3 regions of the Brevibacillus antibioticus genome follow, and region 1 is predicted to be linked to each of the others. Evidence: riboswitches for the same ligand, from Rfam matches in the RefSeq annotation. Region 1 holds a riboswitch; each other region holds the start of a gene.
What was found. Region 1 has a riboswitch for cobalamin ahead of E8L90_RS28200 (energy-coupling factor ABC transporter permease). Riboswitches for the same ligand answer to the same signal wherever they lie in the genome.
Positions count from the first base shown of each region.

Region 2: it holds a riboswitch for cobalamin, as region 1 does, so the genes downstream of both, E8L90_RS29945 (hypothetical protein) here and E8L90_RS28200 (energy-coupling factor ABC transporter permease) in region 1, are expected to answer to the same signal.
Region 3: it holds a riboswitch for cobalamin, as region 1 does, so the genes downstream of both, E8L90_RS03615 (ABC transporter substrate-binding protein) here and E8L90_RS28200 (energy-coupling factor ABC transporter permease) in region 1, are expected to answer to the same signal.

Region 1 is NZ_SZNK01000001.1:5,871,058-5,878,940, forward strand. Features, by position in the region: gene ald (alanine dehydrogenase) at 119-1,243, shown strand; gene E8L90_RS28195 (quinone-dependent dihydroorotate dehydrogenase) at 1,553-2,644, shown strand; cobalamin riboswitch at 2,778-2,971, shown strand; gene E8L90_RS28200 (energy-coupling factor ABC transporter permease) at 3,112-3,876, shown strand; gene E8L90_RS28205 (energy-coupling factor ABC transporter substrate-binding protein) at 3,873-4,157, shown strand; gene cbiQ (cobalt ECF transporter T component CbiQ) at 4,154-4,951, shown strand; gene E8L90_RS28215 (energy-coupling factor ABC transporter ATP-binding protein) at 4,948-5,796, shown strand; gene E8L90_RS30395 (hypothetical protein) at 5,853-6,017, shown strand; gene E8L90_RS31030 (DIP1984 family protein) at 6,301-6,477, opposite strand; gene E8L90_RS28225 (hypothetical protein) at 6,771-7,265, shown strand; gene E8L90_RS28230 (hypothetical protein) at 7,295-7,840, shown strand.
Region 2 is NZ_SZNK01000001.1:3,571,033-3,578,915, forward strand. Features, by position in the region: gene cobD (threonine-phosphate decarboxylase CobD) at 1-1,042, opposite strand, end outside; gene cobO (cob(I)yrinic acid a,c-diamide adenosyltransferase) at 1,039-1,587, opposite strand; gene E8L90_RS29945 (hypothetical protein) at 1,615-1,836, opposite strand; cobalamin riboswitch at 1,826-2,041, opposite strand; gene E8L90_RS16695 (M15 family metallopeptidase) at 2,226-2,918, shown strand; gene E8L90_RS16700 (LeuA family protein) at 3,013-4,431, opposite strand; gene E8L90_RS16705 (alpha/beta hydrolase) at 4,457-5,548, opposite strand; gene E8L90_RS16710 (DUF441 domain-containing protein) at 5,585-6,034, opposite strand; gene E8L90_RS16715 (HesA/MoeB/ThiF family protein) at 6,043-6,903, opposite strand; gene E8L90_RS16720 (HesA/MoeB/ThiF family protein) at 6,934-7,782, opposite strand.
Region 3 is NZ_SZNK01000001.1:730,421-738,303, forward strand. Features, by position in the region: gene E8L90_RS03595 (manganese-dependent inorganic pyrophosphatase) at 1-262, shown strand, start outside; gene E8L90_RS30090 (hypothetical protein) at 314-484, opposite strand; gene E8L90_RS03600 (MerR family transcriptional regulator) at 619-1,377, shown strand; gene E8L90_RS03605 (pyridoxamine 5'-phosphate oxidase family protein) at 1,446-2,009, opposite strand; gene E8L90_RS03610 (MBL fold metallo-hydrolase) at 2,179-3,126, shown strand; cobalamin riboswitch at 3,248-3,397, shown strand; gene E8L90_RS03615 (ABC transporter substrate-binding protein) at 3,556-4,551, shown strand; gene E8L90_RS03620 (FecCD family ABC transporter permease) at 4,553-5,590, shown strand; gene E8L90_RS03625 (ABC transporter ATP-binding protein) at 5,600-6,376, shown strand; gene cobU (bifunctional adenosylcobinamide kinase/adenosylcobinamide-phosphate guanylyltransferase) at 6,389-6,955, shown strand; gene E8L90_RS03635 (YitT family protein) at 7,234-7,883, shown strand, end outside.

The sequences.
Region 1 (7,883 bases):
TTTCACAAATAAAAAGACGCTAAAATTAAAGGAATCTCCAAGGAGTATGCCCGAAGATACGCTGTACAATAATAGAAACCGCAAAGAAATTGGCGTTTCCAAGGAGGACATACTTATCATGATCGTTGGAATTCCAAAAGAAATTAAAAATAATGAGAACCGCGTTGCCATTACTCCGGCAGGTGTAGCTGCTCTGGTACAAAACGGACATTCGGTTCGTGTCGAAACAAGTGCAGGGCAAGGCAGTGGTTTTACGAATGAAGATTACAAGGCAGTAGGTGCTGAGATCGTAGAAACCGCTTCAGAGGCATGGGCATCTGACATGGTGATGAAGGTAAAAGAACCACTCCCTGCTGAATACGGATATTTCCGCGAGGGTCTGATTCTGTTCACGTATTTGCATCTCGCACCAGAGCCTGAATTGACTCGTGAATTGCTCGATAAAAAAGTGATTGCAATCGCTTACGAAACGATTCAGCTCGACAATGGCGCTCTGCCTCTGCTGATGCCGATGTCTGAAGTAGCAGGCCGCATGTCCGTTCAAATCGGCGCGCAATTCTTGGAAAAGCAATACGGTGGAAAAGGTGTTCTCCTCGGTGGCGTACCAGGTGTACCAAAAGGCGAGGTAGTTGTAATCGGCGGTGGGATCGTAGGGACAAACGCAGCGAAAATGGCGCTTGGACTGGGTGCAAATGTGACGATCATCGATGTAAACGCAGACCGTCTGCGCCAACTGGATGACTTGTTCCAAGGCCGCGTTCAGACGCTGATGTCCAATTCCTTCAACATCGCAAGCGCTGTGAAAAAAGCAGATTTGCTGGTAGGCGCTGTACTCATTCCAGGTGCTCGTGCTCCACGTCTGGTAACAGAAGACATGGTAAAAGAGATGTCACCTGGTTCTGTGATCGTAGACGTTGCGATTGACCAAGGTGGATCGATTGAAACCATTGACCGTATCACGACTCATGACAAGCCAACCTATGAGAAGCACGGTGTGATTCACTACGCTGTAGCCAACATGCCTGGTGCAGTCGCTCGTACATCTACATTGGCCCTGACCAACGTAACCGTTCCATACGCGGTACAATTGGCGAACAAAGGCTACGCACAAGCGATTCGCGACAACAAAGCATTGGCAAAAGGCGTAAACGTCATCGACGGCAAAGTAGCTTATAAGGCTGTTGCAGATGCGCATAACCTGCCGTATGCTTCTATCGAAGAAGTTTTGCTGGTGAAAAACTAGCTTCAACGGTAAATAGAAAAGAAGAAACTGCTTGTCCGAGCTTACGGCAAGCAGTTTTTTTATTTATTCAGTTGGAGGAAGTGGGTCAGACCGAATCCATCTTCATTTTTCCAGCACCATAATGGCTTGACCAATCCCGATTTTCTGTCCACTTTCATGAAAGACTGATCCCCCTGTACGTGGTGGTGCTGTTAGGATTTGCCTGCATACTTGGAAATATGTATCACGTATAAAGGTTACATCCTCCCGAAAAAGTATGGTATTCTACTATGAGGTAAAAAGGTAGAAACGGAGTAAGGAGTGCAGCCGATGTATCAGCTCATAAGAAAATATCTGTTCCAGCAAGATGCGGAAGAGATTCATGAAAAGACAATTGGTGCCTTAAGGCTGGTGGAGGATTCTGCTCCAGGCAAAAGCATCCTGAAGTTGATCTATCAGGTAAAAGACCAGCGGTTGGAGAATAAGCTGTGGGGAATGACGTTTCCGAATCCAGTCGGACTTGCAGCCGGTTTTGATAAAAATGCGGAAGTCTATCATGCGCTAGGTGCCCTTGGTTTTGGGTTTGTGGAAATCGGGACATTGACGCCACAGGGGCAGCCAGGCAATCCGAAGCCCCGATTGTTCCGATTGCCGGAACATCAAGCTGTCATTAACCGGATGGGCTTCAACAATCACGGTGCGTATTTGGCTTCCCAGCATTTGGTCGATTACGCATACTCAGATGTTCCGATTGGGATTAACATTGGGAAAAACAAAGTAACGCCGAATGAAGAGGCGGCCATCGACTACAGCAAATGTATGGACATGCTCTATTCATACGGTCACTATTTCGTTATTAACATCAGCTCTCCGAATACCCCGAATCTGCGTGACTTGCAGGAAACAGAGAGCTTGCGTCATTTGGTGCGTGCAGTAAGGGAAAAGGCGACCGAAATGGAAGCACGCTCCATCAAGAAAAAGCCGATTTTGCTGAAAGTAGCACCAGACATGTCAGATGAGCACATGCGCGATGTTGTTCATGCTGCTGTTGAAGAGGGCATTTCCGGAATTATCGCTACCAATACGACACTATCTCGCGAGGCGGTTTCCGGACATCGATTTGCCGAGGAAGCGGGTGGCTTGAGCGGAAGACCTCTTACGGAGCGTTCCACAGCTTGGGTGAAGGAGATTTATCAAGAAGTAGGAGACAAGGTACCAATCATTGGTGTCGGCGGTATTTATAATGGTGAAGACGCCTACGCGAAAATCCGAGCAGGAGCCAGTCTCGTTCAGGTGTATACGGGGATGATTTATCAGGGCCCAGGTATCGCCAAGCAAATCAACAAAAAACTGCTCAAGCTCATGCAGCGAGATGGTTTTAAACATATTAGTGAAGTCATTGGCGTAGACGCAAAAGAATAGACAGAACAAGTACGCATAGGTCGATGGCTCTGTTTGTAGTGGGTCATAGGCTTATGCGTTTTTACTTATATTCTTCCGATTTATGTAGTGATCCGGTATAATAATGTGGGACAAACAAGAATTGTCTGTCAATTTTATATTGTCGGCGTTAGGTGCCTTTATGTGACGCATAAAGGGTAACAGGGAATCGGGTGAAAGTCCCGAGCGGTCCCGCCACTGTAACCAGGGAGCTCTCTTTGAGAAGGAAACCACTCATCTTCGTATGGGGAAGGACAAGGAGCGCATGGATCTGGAAGCCAGGAGACCTACCTAGTAGCCACACCCACAGAACCTTCGCGGAAAGGAGCGGTGAATACGAGGCAATGAGGCTGTCTAATCAGTCTGTTGTTTTGTGCGCACGTCTCGTCCATTGTTGGAGGAGATTTTTTTGTGTAGGAAAGAACGAAAGTCAGTGAAGGAGGATAAACATGAATCGATCTCGTCTCGTATCTACTTGTCTGTTGATAGCGGGCTTTGTCCTGTATTTTCTGCTCAATGAACCAGAGACAGGACACGCGATGCACATCATGGAAGGGTATTTGCCATTATCCTGGGCCTTATTTTGGTGGGCTGTCTTCTTGCCATTTTTTATTCTTGGGCTTCGCTCGATTAACAAGATTGTAAAAGAACATCCCGAAATGAAGCTCCTTATTGGTGTTGCAGGAGCATTTGCATTTGTTTTATCTGCACTGAAAATCCCTTCGGTTACAGGCAGCAGCTCTCACCCGACTGGAACGGGCCTTGGCGCCATTATGTTTGGGCCTTTTGCGATGTCTGTGTTAGGGAGCATGGTGCTCTTGTTTCAAGCCTTGCTTTTAGCACATGGAGGTCTGACTACGCTAGGGGCAAATGCTGTATCCATGGCAGTAGTAGGTCCAATGGTGGCATACGGTATCTATCGGATAATTATGAAAGCTAGCGGAAGCCAGCGTCTGGCTGTTTTTGCGGCGGCTGCCTTGGCTGACCTCGCTACCTATGTGGTGACTTCGATTCAACTGGCTCTCGCATTTCCAGCTGAATCTGGTGGAGTGTTGGCCTCGTTTGCCAAATTCGCAGGAATTTTTGCGTTCACGCAAGTACCGCTCGCCATCAGTGAAGGTCTGTTGACCGTTCTTGTTTGGAACTGGTTGTTATCTTACAACGCAAAAGAGCTTACACAGCTTCGTTTGCTCAAACAGGAGGAATCGCTGTGAAAAAAGGATGGAACTGGCTGTTACTCTTGGGGGTAATCGTACTGGCGATTGTCCCGCTGTTGCTGGTACAGGATTCGGAATTTGGCGGCGCAGACGGCGTGGCAGAGGAAGCGATCAAGGAAATCGCTCCGAACTACGAACCATGGTTTCAACCGCTGATAGAACCGCCAGGGGGAGAGACGGAGAGTCTATTGTTTGCGGTGCAGGCGGCGTTGGGTGCGGGAGTGGTTGGCTATGCCGTGGGCTTGTACAAAGGTCGGTTGGATAAGCGGAAAAAATGAACGGGCTACAGCTTGATTCTCTCTCTTATCAAAACAATCTGAAACGTCTACCGCCAGCTCATAAGTTATTGCTGGCGAGCGCATTGTTACTGCTCGTCTTGCTGGGGCATGTATGGATGCAGATGGCTGTCGTTGTCTGGATGACGGTATGGGTAGTGGTGTATGCCCGTATTCCTGTCCGTATCTACTGTGCCTTTATGATCGTGTCGCTCTCGTTTTTCGTGGCGGGGCTCCCTGCGCTATTGGTAGAAGGGGCGAGAGCAGGCGAAGTACAGGTCCAGGTCGCGGCAGCATGGGAGTTGGGTTCGTACGTGCTCTACGTGCCGACGTCATCATTCAGTAAAGTTTGGATCTTATTTTGGCGTACCATGGCGAGCTTATCCTGCTTTGCCTTCATTTTGTTTACCGTGCCGTTTGCCGAAATCTTGCAGGTGCTCCGGCGACTTCGTATGCCTGTCCTTGTGACTGACTTATTAATGATCATGTATCGGTTTATTTTTGTGTTAGTAACGATTTCTCACCAGCTATGGATTGCGCAACGTTCTCGCGGAGGTCATCGCGACTTCCTGGCGACGCTTCGGGATGCAGGGGTTCTCGTTGCGCAATTGTTTGTCAGAGCGATGCGCAAATACGAAGCCTTGCACAAAGGTATGGCGGCTAGAGGCTTCGGGGAGAGCATGCAGGTGCTCTCGTTTCATACTCACGCTCGCTCGCGTCGCTATGAGTGGGAGTCAATCGCAGGCTGTATGCTGCTGGTACTGCTTGAGTGGTGGACAGGAGGTTGGCGGTTATGACATCACGATTGTTGGAGTTCATCGATTTGCAGTACACGTATCCGGGAGGGCGGGGCCCCGTCTTGTCAGGGCTGTCCTTATGGATTCCAGAGGGGAAAAAATGTGTCCTTTTGGGACGGAATGGCTGTGGGAAGTCGACCTTGTTCTTGCATAGTAACGGGATCATCGAGCCACAGCAGGGACAGGTGCTGTGGAAAGGAAAACCGCTTGTCTACAAACGAGCCGCACTGCAAGAGATGACGCAAAGGGTAGGCTTGGTCTTTCAAGATCCCGAGCATCAGTTGATCGCAAGCACGGTCGCGGAGGATATATCCTACGGTTTATGCAATCAAAAGCTGCCTGTGGACGTAATCCGGGCAAAGGTAGAAAAGGTGCTGGATGCATTCGGGTTGAGGGAGCTGGCAGAAGCTCCGATTCATCATTTGAGCCTGGGACAAAAACGGCGGCTGGCACTCGCGGGAGTCATGGTCATGGAGCCAGAGCTGTTGCTTTTGGACGAGCCTACTGCGTATCTGGATCGCTATCAGACCAAAAATTTGCTGCGGGAGCTCGATGCGATTCACCAGCAAGGAACGACTGTTTTGATGGCAACACACGATATGGATATTGCGTTTGAATGGGCAGAGTGGATTTGCATCATGGATGAAGGCAGGCTTGTTTTCGCGGGAGATCCGCAGGAGGCATTAGAAAATCGAACCATGCTGGAGAGTCTTCATCTGGGTATGCCGTTGCTCGTTGATGTGTGGGAGGTACTGCCTGAGCAGTGGAAGCGCGAGCTGGGCGGAAATATTCCACGTTCGGTCGACGAGCTGCGAAAAATGCTCAGTGTTCAGCGGGTGTGGTGAATGGGGTGAGCGCTTTCGGGCAAACTAACCCCAAAAAGCCATGGAGGTACGCTGGTATGGAACAAGACTCTGTCATGAGTACATCAGTCCCGAATCACCAGGAAAAAGGAATTTCACGCAAGCTGAAGGATGAATTGATGTATCAAGTATTAGAAAAAGATATGACCACCGTCGAGCAGGAAAAGAAGCTAAAAGATGATTATTTAAAAGGAAAAGCGTAAATTTGCGCCAAAAAGCCCTTCTCGGCCACATCAAGGCGTGAAGGGCTTTTTTACATGGAATAATCCCCGTACCCACCCTCGTCTGTCAGACAAAATCAACACACGGTAGTTACAATACAACGTACGCAGTACTCATGTCACAATGCTGGGCATCTTATGTAAGAGAGGGATTTGAACCCTCGGGGTGGCCCCTCGACTCTGCTGGAATTTTCAACATATACCCTGTTGAAGGGGGGCGTGTTCGCCTTTTGCAGACAGACTACCGACTTCCATGCGTCTTACGTTAAGCTTCTTGCAGTTCTGTTAACCAGTTGAATTGTTGAATGCTTGCATCCAATTCCCGGTACTGTTTAGACAGCTCATCGACTTGCTTTTGCAACTGGCCAATACTTACGGTCGAGCAAATCTTGACCTCTGAGCGGCTATAGCGATCATGCTTGACTGTGGCTGCCTGGATCAGGTCGGCAGCTCATGCCGCTTTGCACCAAGAATATCACGTTTGGTTAACGCATCTGAGAGCGTCATGGTGTCCTGAAAACGGCAGGACGCATTGGTTCGATTCGCTTTTGATAATCGGCACGAATGATTAACGCTTCCGCGAGTTTCACAACCGTAACCCCCTGATAAAATATGGTAAAATTTGATTTTCGCTGAAAAGGTAAGAAGATTTGCACGGATTTTGTAGGGATATGTCCATTCATCACGAATAACGTAAAGAAGGCACTTACTTACAATGGGAGAAGTGATGAGGTTGTGATTTCAACTTTGAATAAGACGCTATGCGTTCAGCAACTTGTAGAAAAATTAAGAGACAAGCAGCTTCTTCATGTACCAATCGCTGATCTTCGAGAATCCAATAACGCGTTGTATGAATACGTCAATCAGCTCAATGACTCGATTGCGATCATTCCGACTACGATTAATTCCGTCATTACAGGCGTCATCCGCTTCCAGGAAGGGTACTTTATTACCCTGGGCATGCTTATTTGGAAAGACGCTAACAAAAAAGGGGCGTTCAAAGAAGGGACATTTCTTTTTTACAAGCATGACGCTCATGATTCAATTGAAGATTGCGTCCACATTACCAATTCCATCGAAAATCACAATCTGATGGAAAGCCTGTTCTTTGCCTGCTGCGAGAGTAAGGATGGCAATTCCGTGCTTTCCTATTCGCATATCGAGCATGCGATTACATACGGGGAGCTGTATCGTGACATGAAGACCAAAATCAAAAAAGGGTTTGCGTAATCGCTGCAAAACAGGAGGTGGAATAAACTTTGACATGGCTTCTTTGCTTGCTGCTTGTGACTAGTTCTTCTGGTACTTGGGGAGAGCCTTTGGCGGTCATTCAGAATGAGCTGATCGAGCGCGAGGCACATACATTCGTGGAGCGATTCATGGTGGAAGATCTCGAAAAGCATCCCGATGTCCAAGTGTATATCGTAGCAAAAGGGTACGAGCATGTTTTGAAAAAGGATGGCCAGACAGACGCAGCATTAGTTTCACAGTATGGACTGCAGGATCCCGAGAGAAAAATCGAAGGCATAGATAAGGAAACAATCGAGAGACTTGAAAAGAAATACAACTTGAAGCCACCAGAGCCCGAAATTATCTCATACGATCAGCATATTCTCGTAGAGCGTTTGGAAAAAGACAACAGAATTCGCAATGTGATGATCATCACGGTCATTAGCACACACAATCGGGTAAGAATAGACTTTTTGGATGTTAGAACAGGTAAGTTCCAGTCCGAGAAGAGCAATGGACCGATGTCCTATGATTTTGGTGGTCCAGGGTGGCCGGAAGAGCCAATCAAGAAGTAGGTTTTTGGTAGATGGAAAACCTTTACATTATAGGTTCTGAGTG
Region 2 (7,883 bases), 2.3 Mb from region 1:
GCACTGCGATTCTCACATCATGCGCCGTCAAACCGGGATACATCGCACAATTGCGGATCAGAACGCCTTTTTTGCCGAGCCGTGCCTGCAATTGTTCGGCTGGCAATCCTTCTGGCGAGCGCAGCAGCAAAAAGTTTGCCTCCGAAGGCCATACATGCCAGCCCAACTCACTACGGATGGAATCAGTCAAATATGCACGTTCTGTTTTGATAAGCCTGCGCGTCTGTTCCTCGTATACCTGCTCCCGCAAGCACAGTTCTCCTGCCAAAAGAGCCAGTGCATTCACACTCCAGCTCACTTGCTTTTGGCGCATTTTCGCAATAACATCCGGATGTGCAATCGCATAGCCCAGGCGCAATCCCGGGATCGCGTACATTTTCGTCATCGAACGCATCAAAATCACACGGGGAAAGTGCTCCAGCTGCGTCGCCAATGTATACTGCCGCTCTTCCTGCACGAAATCGAGGAAAGCCTCATCCACGATGAGCCACGTGTTGGTCTCTTTCGTCCATTCCGCCATTTGGCGCAGCTCATCCGGTTGATACAGGATTCCCGTCGGATTGTTTGGCGACCCGACGAATACGAGATCAGACTGCGTAAAAAGCGTGTACAGCTCTGCAGCATCGGGCTTGTACCCGTTCGCTTCCTTCCCGAAGCAGCCAATGACACGGGCTCCATACTGCTTGGAAAGTTGCGCGTATTCCGAAAAGCAAGGATATACCACACCAACCGTTTGCGGCGAAAGACCGAGAATGGCCAGTGCCATCGCCTCCGCTGCACCATTGGCAGGCAGCAACCATTCCTCTGGCATTTGCAGCCGTTTCGCCAGCGCACGACGAAACACGCGATGTCCAGGGTCTGGGTAATGCGCTACAGCAGATAGCGACGCCAGCAGCATCTCACGAACGCTTGCCGGCATCCCCAGCGGATTTATATTGGCACTGTAATCCAATAACTGCCCGGGCTCTCGACCAAAGCGCTGTGCTGCCGTCAGCAAGTCTCCGCCATGACCGTACGTCTCTATTACACCTGCGCTTGTCAAAACTCTACCCCCAGCACAGCTGGAATCCCTTCATCGTAGTAATGCTTGATTGGCTTCATCTCTGTCACCAAATCTGCGATGTCCAAAATCTCCTGCTTTGCTGCCCGTCCCGTAATCACGAGGTGAATATGACTTGGCCTATTTTGAATCGCTTCCAATACATCGGACAATGGCAACACATCATCAATCGGGAAGCGGTCAATCGCCAATGCATTATTTAGCTCATCCAAAATGACGACATCGTACGCTCCGGAAGAAAGCTTTTCGCTCGCAAACGCCCAAGCTTCTTTCAATGCCTGACGATGCTCCTCCGGTGTCTTCGTCCAGGTGAAGCCGACGCCCATCTGCACAATTTCAATGCCCAATTTATCGAAAATAATCTTTTCTCCGTATGTACGCTCCGGCGACTTGATGAATTGAACCATCAGCACCTTTTTTCCGCGCCCTGTCGCCCGCACAGCCAATCCGACTGCTGCCGTCGTTTTACCTTTGCCGTCTCCTGTGTAAACGAGGGTCAAGCCCCGCTTCTTATCGTTTTTCTCCATCGTGACCACCTCAAAAAGTGACGTATTTTACTCCGCTGTTTTATCCATACTTTCCGAAGCAACAAAACGGTCATGACCGTTTTGTTGACCGCAAGCGGTCGCATCCACTTTTATGAAAAACGTCGAGACGTTTTTCACAAAAAAAAGCGCTCTGTTTCCCCCAGTACGTAAGGAAAAACAAAGCGCGGATAGTTGAAAAGCAACAATCCTCACCTCTTCCTTTGACCCGAAGGAAATCAGTGTAAACATAAAACAGGCAGGTCTCCTGGCTTGAGGATCATCGCTCTTCTTCTCCTTCCCGCTCCCGGATGGGCAGTGGATGGCATGGTGCCTTGAAGAACAGCTACTCTCTTACAGTGGCGGGACCGCGTTGGTTTTTCACCAAACTTCCCTTTTAACCTTGCTCCTGCGAATCGGTTTCGCAAAAACAAGGACCTGTTTCTCTTCCATATGTAAATGTCATTCGTTTCGTTGACAAGCACTTGCTTTAATAATAGCAAAAGCTACCGAGGATTCAAGCAAAAGCTGCCGATTCCTCGCAGGCGTCTATTGGCAGAAAATTTAAGATAATCACCGTTTACTTACCTGAAAATTTCCGTTACCCTATTGGCAAAACTATCGAAAGGGATGTGATAGTCATGCTATTTTCTCCGATTCCAAAAATACCAGACATGGTCCTGCCCAGCCCACTGCCGATCAAGGAATGCGACGAACCGATGATCCCCCTCTCTTCCCTTTCGGAACAAGTCACGGTCTATCCAGCCTACTACCACGAGGGCTATGCCGGAACACAGCCAGAAGCCTTTTTGCGAGAAGGGGCTGCACGCAGGCTCGCCACCGCAGCCTCCCAACTGCCTGTTGGCTACAAGCTCGTCGTGCTGGACGGCTGGCGCTCGTTTGAAGTACAGGCGTCCTTATATGAACGTTTCCGTGAAGCCTTGCTTTTACAAGGCTGGCAGGAAGGACCCGCCCTCACGGAAGAATTGAGCAAATTCGTCGCTTATCCAACAACAGACCTCTCCAAACCGTCCCCACACTTATCCGGCGGTGCAGTGGATCTGACTATCGCAGGGCCTGATGGCTGGCTGGAGATGGGGACAGACTTCGATGATTTCAGTGAAAGGGCTGCAACTCGCTATTATGAAGAGCTGACACTGTCTAAGCAAAAAGACATTGATATTCGAGATAATCGCCGACTGCTCTATCATTTGATAGCCGCTGCCGGATTCGTCAACTATCCGAAAGAATGGTGGCATTTCGAATACGGAACACGCACTTGGGGACAAAGAACGCAGCAAGAACCGATCTATGGCGGAGTTTTGTCGATGTAACCACAAATACTCAAGCAGGGCATGAGCCCGGTCGATCCCGTACTCATGCCCTGATGGACTCCCACTCTTCACACTCAACAAATTCCTGTACCGCTTAGGTCACTGGTATTTCAGAAGATGCTGCTGATACCAAAAGGCTTTTGTTGTATTCAGGCGACAATACAATATTTGTATAAGTTCCGCGACCTGACACATAGTGATAGGAATGCTCGACGCCTGCCGGGATAAAAATAGCCGCTGGACTCTCAACAGTCTTCTCTTCTTCACCGAGTTGAACATGACACATCAGACCAGTACCATCAGGTGCATCTCCCCAAAAGAGGAAGGCACTGTCACAATGATGCGCATGTCTGTCTACATGCTTTTCAGGAATACCGGACAAATCGCCTAATTCAAATATCCTTTGGATCACATAAAATGAGGCTCGCTCATCCACACGCGAATCCATCATAACCCAACGTATCCCTGGACCGTCACGATGATACTGTAGCTCTGAAGCACCTTTGGGAAACGGCTTTCCTACCTGTAAGGAAACAGGCAGCTTTGGGGTTCCTATTGGAGGACGCTTTTCTTCGAGAAGCCGTGTTCTTCCAATTGTTTCGGGAGGAAATGGCTCATACGCTTTGGAATTTTTCTTTACGGCTTGGACATGGTAAGCCGATGTATGTGTAAAGGCATTTTGCCCAGTAATAGGGCGCAGTTCGTCCGGTCTATACCCTGTCGTCAGACGTATCGCTTGTACAAGCTCGGGAATTTTATCCAAAGAATAACGCTGATCATTTCGCAGCTTTTGCAATGCAACCGTAAGCTGGATCAAGTCAGTAATGCCAGCTCTTTCACCGATCCCTAAAATTGTCGTATCAATGACAGAAGCGCCTGCATCAATAGCCGCCAGCGCATTCGCTTGAGCAAGACCGAAATCATTATGAAGATGAACTTCAATTTCGCAACCAAATTCCTCAATGGCACGAGTTACGATTTTTTTGCATGTATCAGGCTCCCATATCCCGACAGTATCTGCCAAACTAACGCGATCTGCGCCTGCCTGCAAAGCAACATGACCTAAGCTGGATATCTTTTCCCACTCTGTCCGTGAAGCGTCTTCAATCGTGAATCGAACCTGTAAGCCAAGCTTTTTTGCTTCGATAACAGCTTGTTGGACTTTCTCTTTTACATAGCTTTCCTGGTGGTGACTGAATTTGGTTTGGATAGACACATCATTAATGGAAGCCCATATCCCCACCCAGTCTGCTTTCGCGCGCTTTACTGCATGGACTTCTTCAACAGTAGCTCTCGCATGCATTAATATTTGCGCTCGTCTTGCCGATTGAGCCACTTTTCGGCAGATTTCTTCATCCAGGGCAGAAATTCCAGGATGGCCCACTTCTATGAGGTCTATATGATAGCTTTCCAGGAGATGCAGTATGCGAATCTTGTCTTCGCATGTGAAGCGAACGCCTGCTTGCTGCTCTCCTTCTCGCAGCGTTGCATCCAAAATTTGAAACGACTTCATTTCCAGCACATCCTTACGGGTTTACTTACTTTTTCAGGAATTCGTCTGTTTCACGCAAGAGTTGATCACGATTTTTTTCATACAACACCCAATGTGTGGCATCTTTGATAACCACTTCTTGTTTTGCAGATGCATTGGTCAGTTTATGGAAGAGGGACTTATCGGCAAAAAAGTCCAGATCTCCTCGAATGATCAACACTGGCGTCGTAATTTTCGTTGCATCAAAAATGGGTTTGTCCGTCCAGATGTAATACAGATCTACCAAGGGTCCCATTGGACGGCGGATCGATTGTTCAGGCTGCTTGCTGCTGTTAGGATCAGAGTTTACAAAGACCTTGGATACAGCATTCATTGCCTCATCAGAAACCAGATCACGCTTATCTAGCATCATGTGCCAATGGTGCATGGCCTTGTCAAACTGGACAACCTGGTACGCTGGTAAATTGGGATTAATTTCACCTGGCTTCCCTTTTGATTCAAATGGAGTTGCCATCAAAGGTAAGGAAAAACCATGCATAACACCATAAAGTACGAGTTTTTCAATTTCATCGGAATGTTCCGTCGCGTACATTCCTGCAACAACTCCACCCCATGACCATCCTACAATACTGACTTTTTCGACTTGCCGCGTTTGCTTGATGTGCTGTACCACAGCCTCCAAATCTTTTACCGCCTCAGTGGCACGGACGACAGGAGCATTCTTTACAGGCGGTTGATCCATTTCAACTGGTCGGGTAGAATGCCCAAACCCTCGGAAGTCCATCGCCCATGTGTCGTAACCTTTCTTTGCGTATTCCTCCATCCAGGAGTATCCCGGAACATCAAATGCTTGGGCAGTAGGTACGCTAAATGGTTCAAGAAACAATACAACCTCATTGTTGGTGTACTTTTCCTTGTTTTTGGCACTCATATGCCTCACATATAAGGAGACGTCCTGGTCAATACTTGGCACTTTCAGCTCTTCCGTTACGACCTCACTGGTGGATTCCACTACTGATTGAGCTTGTGTTGTACTATTTTGATTAGGGGAAGTAGGAGTTGAACACCCTTGAACAAGCAGCCCTAAAGATAGGACTAGCATAAGAAAATGATTTTTCATTTGATGATTGAGATTCATAGTTTGGCACTTCTTTCAAATTAGATTTAGAGGGTGCTAGAAATTGAAGATTCTCGACAGCAACGCAATGCATCCAGCTGCAATGATTAAGCCTGCGGGCAGCCCATTAGTCAGTAGTACTGCCAAAAGTGTTCCAAGTGTTACGCCTATGAAAACAACCGGTTGATCTGGCAAAATACTTAAGCCTTTTCCCCCGACATAAGAGATGATAAAACCTGCTAAAATGGCTATCATTGCTTTCCAACTGACCATTTCCTTGCCAAGGGAGATGAAATCATATTTTCCTTTGGCAATCGGAATCAACAAGAATACCATTAGACAAAACAGACCCATATGGAACATTGGTTTTTGGATTGCATCCATGACAGGCACTGCTTTTAGCAAAGATAATCCGAGCAGCAAGAGGGAAGCGTAGACGAGAACCATATCCTTTGCCACGAATGACAAAAGAGCGATTACCAGTAAGATAATGGTGGTAGGCAACATAGGAGTCCTTATAGTAGCGTGTTATCCCAGCTTCCCTCTGCCGGGGTTTCCACCTGTACCATTTGGACGGAAGCTAAATTGACTTTGACTAGATTGGGAGCAACGGCTGGCAATAGGTCTGGTCTCTGAATGATTAGTTTGAATGCCTCAAAGCTAGCCAATACGCCGACGATATTCGCTACCGGAGCAAGCACTGCCCATGGAGCCTCTCCCTTTACATAGGCATCTGCCCATTCAGGCAAAGCCCCTTGCGAGACGGAATACTTTGCACGCTCGTCTTTGATCTGATTAATTTTTTTACGCATCTCTGGCGTGAGAGGCTGTTGATAGGAAGGGTGTCTCATGGCGACCTCATAGGGCATGGAGTCGGGTGTCATGCACATGACTCCTCCCCGGAAAGGTGGTGTTACTGCAATCCAGATGGAGGGAATACCCATATCAGCTGCTGTTCTATGGATGATTACCCGTGCAACCAGATTATCCGTAGCATCTACAATCACATCTGTATCACCCAGCAGATCACGTGCATTTTCTTCGGTAACAAACTCCCTTGTTACCTTTACTTCCAGCTCTGGATTGATATCGTGAAGTATTTCCTTCGCTACTTCCGCCTTTGGAGAGTTGATTTTGCTGACAAAGCTGAGCATTTGGCGATTGAGATTACTTTCCTCAAACGAGTCTTGATCGATGACATGAAGCTTCCCTACACCCATCCGGGCGAGTTGAATCAATGTGATTCCTCCTACGCCGCCTGCCCCTACCACCGTTACTCTAGCATTACGCAGTTTGGCTTGCTCCTCACTCGTAATGATTCCGAAATTGCGGGTAAAACTGTTGTTATATAATTGGCTATTTTCTATCAATGGCATGCGATCATCTCCTTTGTTCTTTCAAAATCGTTATAATGTTGCATAGTTCCACGTTCCCTCAGGGGGAGTTGTCACTTTTACCGGTGTGTCCGTATCTAGATTAATGAGAACGCCTTTGGGTGCACGTGCCAACGGTTCTCTGCCCGTTAAGATTTGCACGGCTTCATGAAAGCTGAAAAGCGCTATGAGATGGGCACGAACCGGTGTAATAATCCAGCCAGCCTTTCCCTCACAAAAATCCTCAGCCCATTCCTTTGGAGCTCCTTCTTTGACAGAGTGCCAAGCCCTGGCTTTTTTTATGTCGGCAATCTCTTGGCGTAACGCTTCATTGGTCAGCTTCTCCCCTGCTCCTGGAATGTTCAATGCTGTTTCGTACGAGATGCCATCTGGAAAAAAGGAAGAGACAAATCCGCGGGTTGGGGGGCTTCCTGACATACCCACGCTTGGTATGCCCAGCTCACGCGCGGTCCGGTGGATGATGACGCGGGAGGGGATATCGTCCACAGCTTCAATCACCAGATCATGCCCCTTCATCAGTTCAAGCACATTGTCTTCATCAACATTTGCTTGGACGCATCGAACAGATATGTATGGGTTAATGGATGGAAGAACGTCTTCAGCCGTCGCCGCTTTTGGTTTACCCAATGAATGTACCGTAGCCAGCATCTGACGATTGATGTTAGAAACCTCGAATTCATCAGGATCTACTCCAGTGACATGCCCGATCCCCATGCGGGCGCAAAGAATCGCTTCCATCCCCCCAACCCCGCCAAGTCCAAATATGATGACCTTTCCGTCCTTTAAGCGTTTTTGTTCCTCAGTGGTATACACGCCAATATTTTTCTTGACCATTTCCCAATAAAACGAATCCGCTTCCACTTCTTTTTCCCCCTCTTTCCAAATTGGATTGACCAATTACATTTGACATTATAGAGTTCCAGTTACTAGCAAAAAAATAGCTCATTCTGACTATTAATTGG
Region 3 (7,883 bases), 5.1 Mb from region 1:
AAATGATGTACTCGCACGCCAAAGCGAACTAGAAGCAGCTATGAATGCAAATATCGCTGAAAAAGGTTTGGACCTGTTCGTGTTTGTCGTAACCGATATCTTGAACAACGACTCTGTTGCGATCGCACTCGGCAGCGCAACAAAGGCAGTAGAAAAAGCGTACCAAGTAACATTGGTGGACAACAAAGCTATTCTGAAGGGCGTTGTCTCCCGCAAAAAGCAAATCGTACCGATTTTGACTGATACATTCCAAGCGCTGTAAGAAATAAGAAGGGCTGCCTATGCACAAGTTGCGGGCAGCCTTTTTCTATGGTTACATTCCTTGGGTAGGGTTGTTGTGCATTTGGTACAAGGTTTGCTGGGCATATGCATCGTCACTGTAATGGGTGATGGCATGTTTATCTCTCGCTTTGAGACTAAGCAGTCCTGTTAATCCCCATCCAGCACCAAGTACAGCTACAAAGAATCCGATGATATAGAGCATAGAAGTCCCCCTTGCACGGTTTTATCTATATTTTAGCAAATGATGAAAATAAAGTAACGCTATTTTTTGATGAAAATGTGTTTGACATTGACGGTCCGTAAATGTGTACGATCAATTTGTCAGGAGGAATGAACATGGAATATACGGTGCAAAAGCTAGGACTCCTGGCGGGTGTCAGCACCCGGACGCTCCGATACTACGATGAAATTGAGCTTCTCAAGCCGGCGAGAATCAATTCATCAGGGTATCGCATTTACGGACAGCTTGAGGTGGATCGATTGCAGCAAATCCTTTTTTACCGCGAGCTGGGTGTGAGCTTGGAGGAGATCAAGGAGATCCTGGATTCACCAACCTTTGATGCTGAACGGGCACTGCGGGAGCACCGCGAGAAGCTCCTGGAAAGGCGAGCGCAATTGGATGCGTTAATCGCCAATGTCAATTTGACATTAGCACAAAGAGAGGGGACCAAAGCGATGAGTGACAAACAAAAATTCGAAGGCTTCAAGCAGAAGTTGATTGACGACAACGAGACGCAGTACGGAGAAGAAATTCGTGTAAAATATGGAAGCGACCAGGTTGACAAATCCCATCAGAAAATCAAAGGAATGACCGAGCAGGAATACACTGCACTAGAGCAGTTGAATGAAGAACTCCATGAGACATTGGCACAGGCTTTTACGACGGGAAATCCTGCTCATGAGCTTGCCCAAAAAGCAGCGGATCTTCACCGTCAATGGCTCAGCTTTTATTGGGACAGCTACAGTAAAGAAGCGCACGCAGGTGTAGCCCAGATGTACGTTGATGACCCGCGCTTTACCGCTTACTATGACAAGGAACAGCCAGGTGTAGCCGAGTTTCTCCGCGATGCAGTGGCCATTTATACCAGCAAGTAAAGAAGTTTCAAACAAAGAAGCTGCGAGCAAGGCAGCTTCTTTGCGTTGTTAAGTTTCGTCATCCCCTTCTACTGCGAGAAAAGCTTTTGTCCCAATGGTGTTGGCAATCCATCCATGCTACGTACGTTGTTTTCTTGTTGATAAGCAAGCAGTTCCTGCTCGTCTTTAGCCAAGGTCCATTTTTGAAGGGTGTCGCGTTCTTTTGAAAAGGAATAGAAGGGAATGGCCCAACCGCAAGAAGTCTTTACTTCAAGGATGTTTACGGTAATGATTTGACGAGCGCCAGGCAGAAGCGGGAAGTCTTTTACGAGCTCATCCCAACGAGGCGTATCTGGGAGAATAACCGTTCCTTTGCCGTAGAGGCGCATGATGAGAGGGGGGCCTTCAAATGCACAAAACATGAGAGTAATCCTGCCATTTTCCTGAAGATGAGCACTGGTTTCATTTCCGCTTCCAGTCAGATCCAAATAGGCGACCTCTGTGGGCGATATTATGCGAAAAGAATCGTACCCTTTTGGTGAAAGATTTACGTGACCATCTGTGTCCATAGGAGCAGAGGCAACAAAAAACATCTGTTGCTTCTTAATAAACGCCTCATGCTCAGGTCGTAATTCAGAAAAAAGCTTCCCCATTTTAGCACCCCTCCAGATAATGGAATTGTCTTTGCTGCCATCATATTACCATGAGAATATGAAGACTTTGTGTTATTCATCCCCACTCCCTACAAAATAGATGGTAAAGTGTAAATATTCCCACAACATAAAGGCGACTCGAGACTTTTGAATAAGGAGGAGTATTTACATGCAAGCAACAGAGCCAATTTATTTAGGGGAACGCATCCATTTAATAGACGGTTTCGATATGGGCTGGGCGGAACGTACGGGGACGTATGTGATCACGGAAGAGAAGCTCACTTTGGTAGAAACTGGGCCAAGCCCCTCCGTCCCATACATCAAGGCCGGTCTCGCCAAGCTCGGTTATACACTGGAACAAGTAACATATATCATTGTGACGCACATTCACTTGGATCATGCGGGAGGAGCCGGACTGTTTCTGAAGGATTGTCCGAATGCAAAGATCGTTGTCCACCCGAAAGGTGCACGTCATCTCGTAGATCCGAGCCGACTGATCGCAGGGGCGAGAGCGGTGTATCATGATGAATTTGATCGATTGTTCGATCCGATTGTGGCAGTTCCCGAGGAGCGGATTTTGATTCGCGGAGACGGGGATACACTAGAGATCGGAGAGAATTGTGTGTTGGAGTTTCTGGATTCACCGGGGCATGCCAATCATCACTTCAGCATCTATGATCCCATAAGCCGCGGCATGTTTACAGGTGATACGGCAGGTGTGCTCTATCCACAGCTTAAAAAGGATGGCATACACCTCGTACTACCATCTACTTCGCCGAATCAGTTTAACCCGGATGCCATGTTAGCGTCTCTAAGCCGTTTTGAAGCGCGCGAGCTGAGCCGCATTTACTTTGGTCATTTTGGGATGTCAGAGCAGGTAGATGACGTGTACCGCCAAATACGCGAGTGGCTCCCCATGTTTGTAGCGGAAGGAGAGACAGCGCTTGCGGCTGGACATACATACGACGAGCTGTCACGTAAGTTATTTGAACGAGTCTCCGATCATATACAGTCACAAGGCATCAGCGGTGACCATGGAATTTTCGACGTACTCAAGCTCGATTTACAAGTATGCTCCATGGGCATTCTAGATTATTTGCACAAACGAGGGGAATAGCCCGCCATAAGCATTCCATTTGCCTGAACCTTTTGTTCAGGCGTTTTTCATTTCTGTTTGTCATTCTTTTTTCATCTAAGGAATGCTATGATGTAGGATGAGTCATGGACTGTGACAAATTCAAACGTAACAGCAAATAGGTGCCTCGTCTTTTTAACAAAAAGATCGGGTGAAAAGGGAAGTCGGTGAAAATCCGACGCGGTCCCGCCACTGTAAATCGGCTCGTTCCTGAGCCGTAAGCCAGGAGACCTGCCTGTTTGTTTTCGTGCCTGTTGCCTTCGCGGAAAGGATCGGCCTATTTCAGGAAGCAGACCATCTTTGGCTGTTTGCCCTGAGGTGCCGACCCTTTTGATTTCCGAATGGAAGCAAGGGTCGCTTTTTTTATTGGAAGGGACAGTCAATCAGACACGCAGAAAGGAAGTTCTACATATGAAACGTTCATTGCGATTCATGATCCCACTACTAGTTGCGGCGAGCCTCGCAGGTTGTGCGGGTAACGATAACGGCCAGCCAGCACCAGGGGGACAAACAAGTGCACCGCAGACAGCACCGCAAGAGAATGCGGCCGAGCAGCCTGCCAAACAAACAACGTATCCGTTGACAGTCAAGGATGCGACAGGAAAAGAAGTAACCTTTGCAAAAGCTCCTGAGCGAATCGTCTCAACATCACCTGCCGAGACAGAGATTTTGTTCGCGCTTGGCTTGGAAAGTCGGATCGTAGCTGTCTCAGACTATGACGATTATCCAGATGCGGCGAAGGCAAAGCCGAAAATTGGCGGAGTCGTCAAACCAAATGAAGAAGCGATTCTCGCTCAAACGCCGGATATGGTCGTTGGTGGGATTTCAATGGAAAAGCCAGTGGCTGACAAGCTGAAATCTCTCGGAATGCCCGTCTATATTACCCATCCGACAAAGATGGATGACATTCTAAACAATGTGTTGGCGATGGGAGTTATCACGAACACACAGGAACAAGCCGAAAAAGTCGTCGCGCAAATGAAGAAAGACATCGCGTACGTTCAAGAAGCGGTGAAAAATGTAAAACCGGAACAGAAGAAAAAGGTATATCTGGAATTCTCCCCAGGCTGGACAGTCGGAAAAGGAGAATTCATGGACGAACTCATCACGCTGGCTGGGGCGACAAACATTGCCTCAGACACCGAGGGATGGAATCCGATCAGTGAAGAAAAGATTTTGCAAAACGACCCTGATGTCATTTTGTACGCGAGCGGAATTACCGATGAAAAGACTGGTGTCAAGCTAGAGGATATGATCGCCAATCGCAATGGCTGGGATAAAATGAAGGCGATTCGTGAAAAACAAATCTTTGGTATGGACCAAAATATTTTGTCCCGTCCCGGTCCGCGTATTACACAAGGCTTGATCGAAGTAGCCAAGGCGATTTACCCTGACTTGGTGAAATAAAATGAAGAAGCGACTGTTCATAGGGGGAGGAGTTAGCTGTCTCGTCCTTCTGGCATCAATAGTCATCAGTATCTCGATGGGGGCGGCACACCTCCCCATTTCGCAGGTATGGCTCATCCTGCTCCATCAAATCCCGGGCTTGTCTGAGTGGATCACCGTAACGTGGCCGGAGTCATCTGAGCAAATTGTCATGAAGGTTCGTTTTCCACGCGTTGTATTGGCTGTCTTGATTGGGGCCTGCTTGTCACTTGCGGGAGCGGGCTTTCAGGGAGTTTTGCGCAATCCGCTCGCCGATCCGTTTACGATGGGCGTGGCATCCGGTTCTGCTGTCGGAGCAGCCTTCTTAATCCTTTTTGGCTTGCAAATCAGCTTTTTGGGTGCATGGAGCACGCCTGTCGTCGCTTTTCTTACAGGATTGCTCAGTTTATGGATCGTACTTGGACTCGCGAACACGCAAGGAAAGCTGCAAACGGAGACCCTGATTTTGTCTGGAGTCGTGGTGCAGGCTTTTCTCGGCTCGCTCGTTTCCTTTATGGTGTCGCTATCTGATCAGACGGTGAATGAGATCGTATTCTGGCTGATGGGCAGCCTGTCATTTCGCGGCTGGGCCTTTACGTACGTCTTGATACCGTACTTGGTCATAGGTGGAATGGTGCTGGTGAGCTATGCGCGTTCCTTGAACCTCTTTGCGTTGGGGGAGCGGCAGGCTGCGCATCTCGGCGTCCATGTGGATCGAACGAAGCTGGTGGTTTTGGTCATCTCGACTCTCCTGACTGCAGCGGCGGTTTCTATCGCAGGTATTATCGGGTTCGTTGGCTTGGTGGTACCGCATCTCGTCCGATTGCTAGTTGGTCCTGACTATCGTATTTTACTGCCGATGGCTGCGATCTGCGGTGGTATTTATGTGCTGTGGGCCGACACTCTTGCCAGAATGCTGCTAAGTCCAACGGAAATCCCGCTCGGTGTCGTGACAGCATTTCTGGGAGCACCGTTTTTCGCCTATTTATTGAAGCAAAATAAACGCTTTAGGAAGAGGTAACGTAAGCTTATGATCAATGTGCGCAACTTGCAAAAATCGTATCACGATACGCCAGTTTTGCACGGAATCGATTTTTGCGTGGACAAGGGAGAATTTTTTGGCATTATCGGACCGAATGGAAGCGGTAAATCCACCTTGCTGAAGATGATTTCAGGAGTCATCAAGGCTGATGCCGGAGACATTTTGCTTCAGGAGAAAAAGCTTCATTCCTATCCACGCAAAGAGCTTGCCAAAATACTGGCTGTTTTGGAGCAAGAGGGTCTTCCGCCAGTCGGATTCCGTGTTCGAGAGGTGTTGGAGATGGGGCGCTTTCCGTACCAAAATTGGCTTGGGGAAGAGAAGCAGGATGTCGCATCCTTCATTGATGAAATCGTACAGATGCTCGGTCTTGAACATTTGGAAGAGCGCACACTGGATCAGTTGAGTGGTGGGGAAAAGCAGCGCGTAGCTTTGGGGAAAGCATTGATCCAAAGACCTCAGGTGCTCTTGCTCGATGAACCCACGACTTACCTCGATATCGGGTATCAGATTCAACTGATGGACATCGTGCGAAAATGGCAAAAGGCGACGCAGGTGACGGTTATTGCTGTGCTGCACGATCTGAATCTGGCCTCTATATACTGCGATCGTATCTTGATGCTGCATAAAGGAAAGCAGATAAGCGTCGGTACACCAAAAGACATCTTGCAAAGTGACAGCATAGAGGCTGTATACGGAACCAGACCGATTGTCATGGAGCATCCTGTTCATCATTTGCCGCAAATTATTTTGCAATCGCAAGTGTAAGGAGACAGATGCATGATCGTACTGATTACAGGTGGAGCACGCAGCGGAAAAAGCACGTTTGCCGAAAAATACGCAGCTCATTTGGGCTCCTCGGGTGTTTACATCGCGACGGCACAAATCACTGATGAAGAAATGGAAGAGCGGATCTTGCACCATCGAGACCGCCGTTTGCAGTCTGGCTTCCCTTGGGAAACGATTGAGGAGCCGTACGGATTGACGGAATGGCTTGCGAAGCTCGGCGCACAGAAGGATATACAGGAACAACAGACAGTGATTTTGGTTGATTGCTTGATCCTTTGGCTGTCAAATTGGCTGTTGCATGATGGAGAGGAGCAGCCGTTTGAGCAAGTGCTCCAGCATGTGGATAGGCTGGTAACCAAGCTAAAGAACTACCCAGGTACCGTTTTACTGGTGACAAACGAAGTAGGCGATGGACTCGTCCCGCAACATCCGTTGGGCCGTATGTTCCGAGACTTGGCGGGGTTGATGAATCAACGCGTGGCTGCCGCTGCCGATCAAGTTTTTCTTGTCACAGCAGGGATTCCGGTGGAGCTTAAAGGACAAGCCTTCCGATTTTAGCTAGGTGAAAAGACGGTTTCGAGTCGTCTTTTCACCTTTTTTGTGATATAATACAAGAAAAGCCATGGAAGGGATCAGGATACCATGCGTCCCCATAGGACGATCTGGAAACGTTTTGACCTCTCCTACATCTAGCTTCGTAGTAGTCGACCGTCACTGAAGACGACTAACCTACTACGAAAGCGAGGCCATATGTATGAGTAGCGACTTATACTTTCGAAGTTCCTCGGTAGTCGGTTGGTCGTCTGTGCCTAAACCGACAAAAATGCGAGGAAACCATGATGAGGAGAGCGCTGCAGTTATCTAAGCGTTACAGTATGATTTTGTTTGGAGCTTGTTTACTTGCTTTTGCGTATTATCACATTAACTTTCAGAACCATTTGTCTGAAGGTGGGTTTGTTGGCTTGGGGTTATTGGCGAAATATGCCTTTGACTTGTCGCCAGCGATGGTGATGCTTTTGCTGGATATCCCACTGTTTTTGGTTGCCTGGTTAGTAAGAGGCCGCCAGTTCATTTGGGACACGATCTTTGCATCACTTGTTTTTACTGTATTTTACGAGTTGTTTGAACGATTTTCACCGATTGTCATGGATATGAGCAGAATGATGCCGCTGGCGTCTGTCTTGGCCGGTGTATTGACCGGACTGGGTACCGGATTGGTTCTGCGCTATGGAGCTGCGACAGGTGGAGACGATATTTTCTCCCTGTTGATCAGTAAGTACACGGGATTGTCCATTGGTACGGTCTTTCTTTTACTGGACGTCATTGTGCTTTGCATGTCGTTCTGGTTCGTACCGATGAAAGAGATGATGTATACCATTTTGGCCGTTGTCATTTCCAGCCAAGTCATCACCTGGACCGTCAATCATGGTGCAGGAATGGAGGTCATGGAAGAGGAGCACGGGCATGGAAGCGTCTCGATGACCCA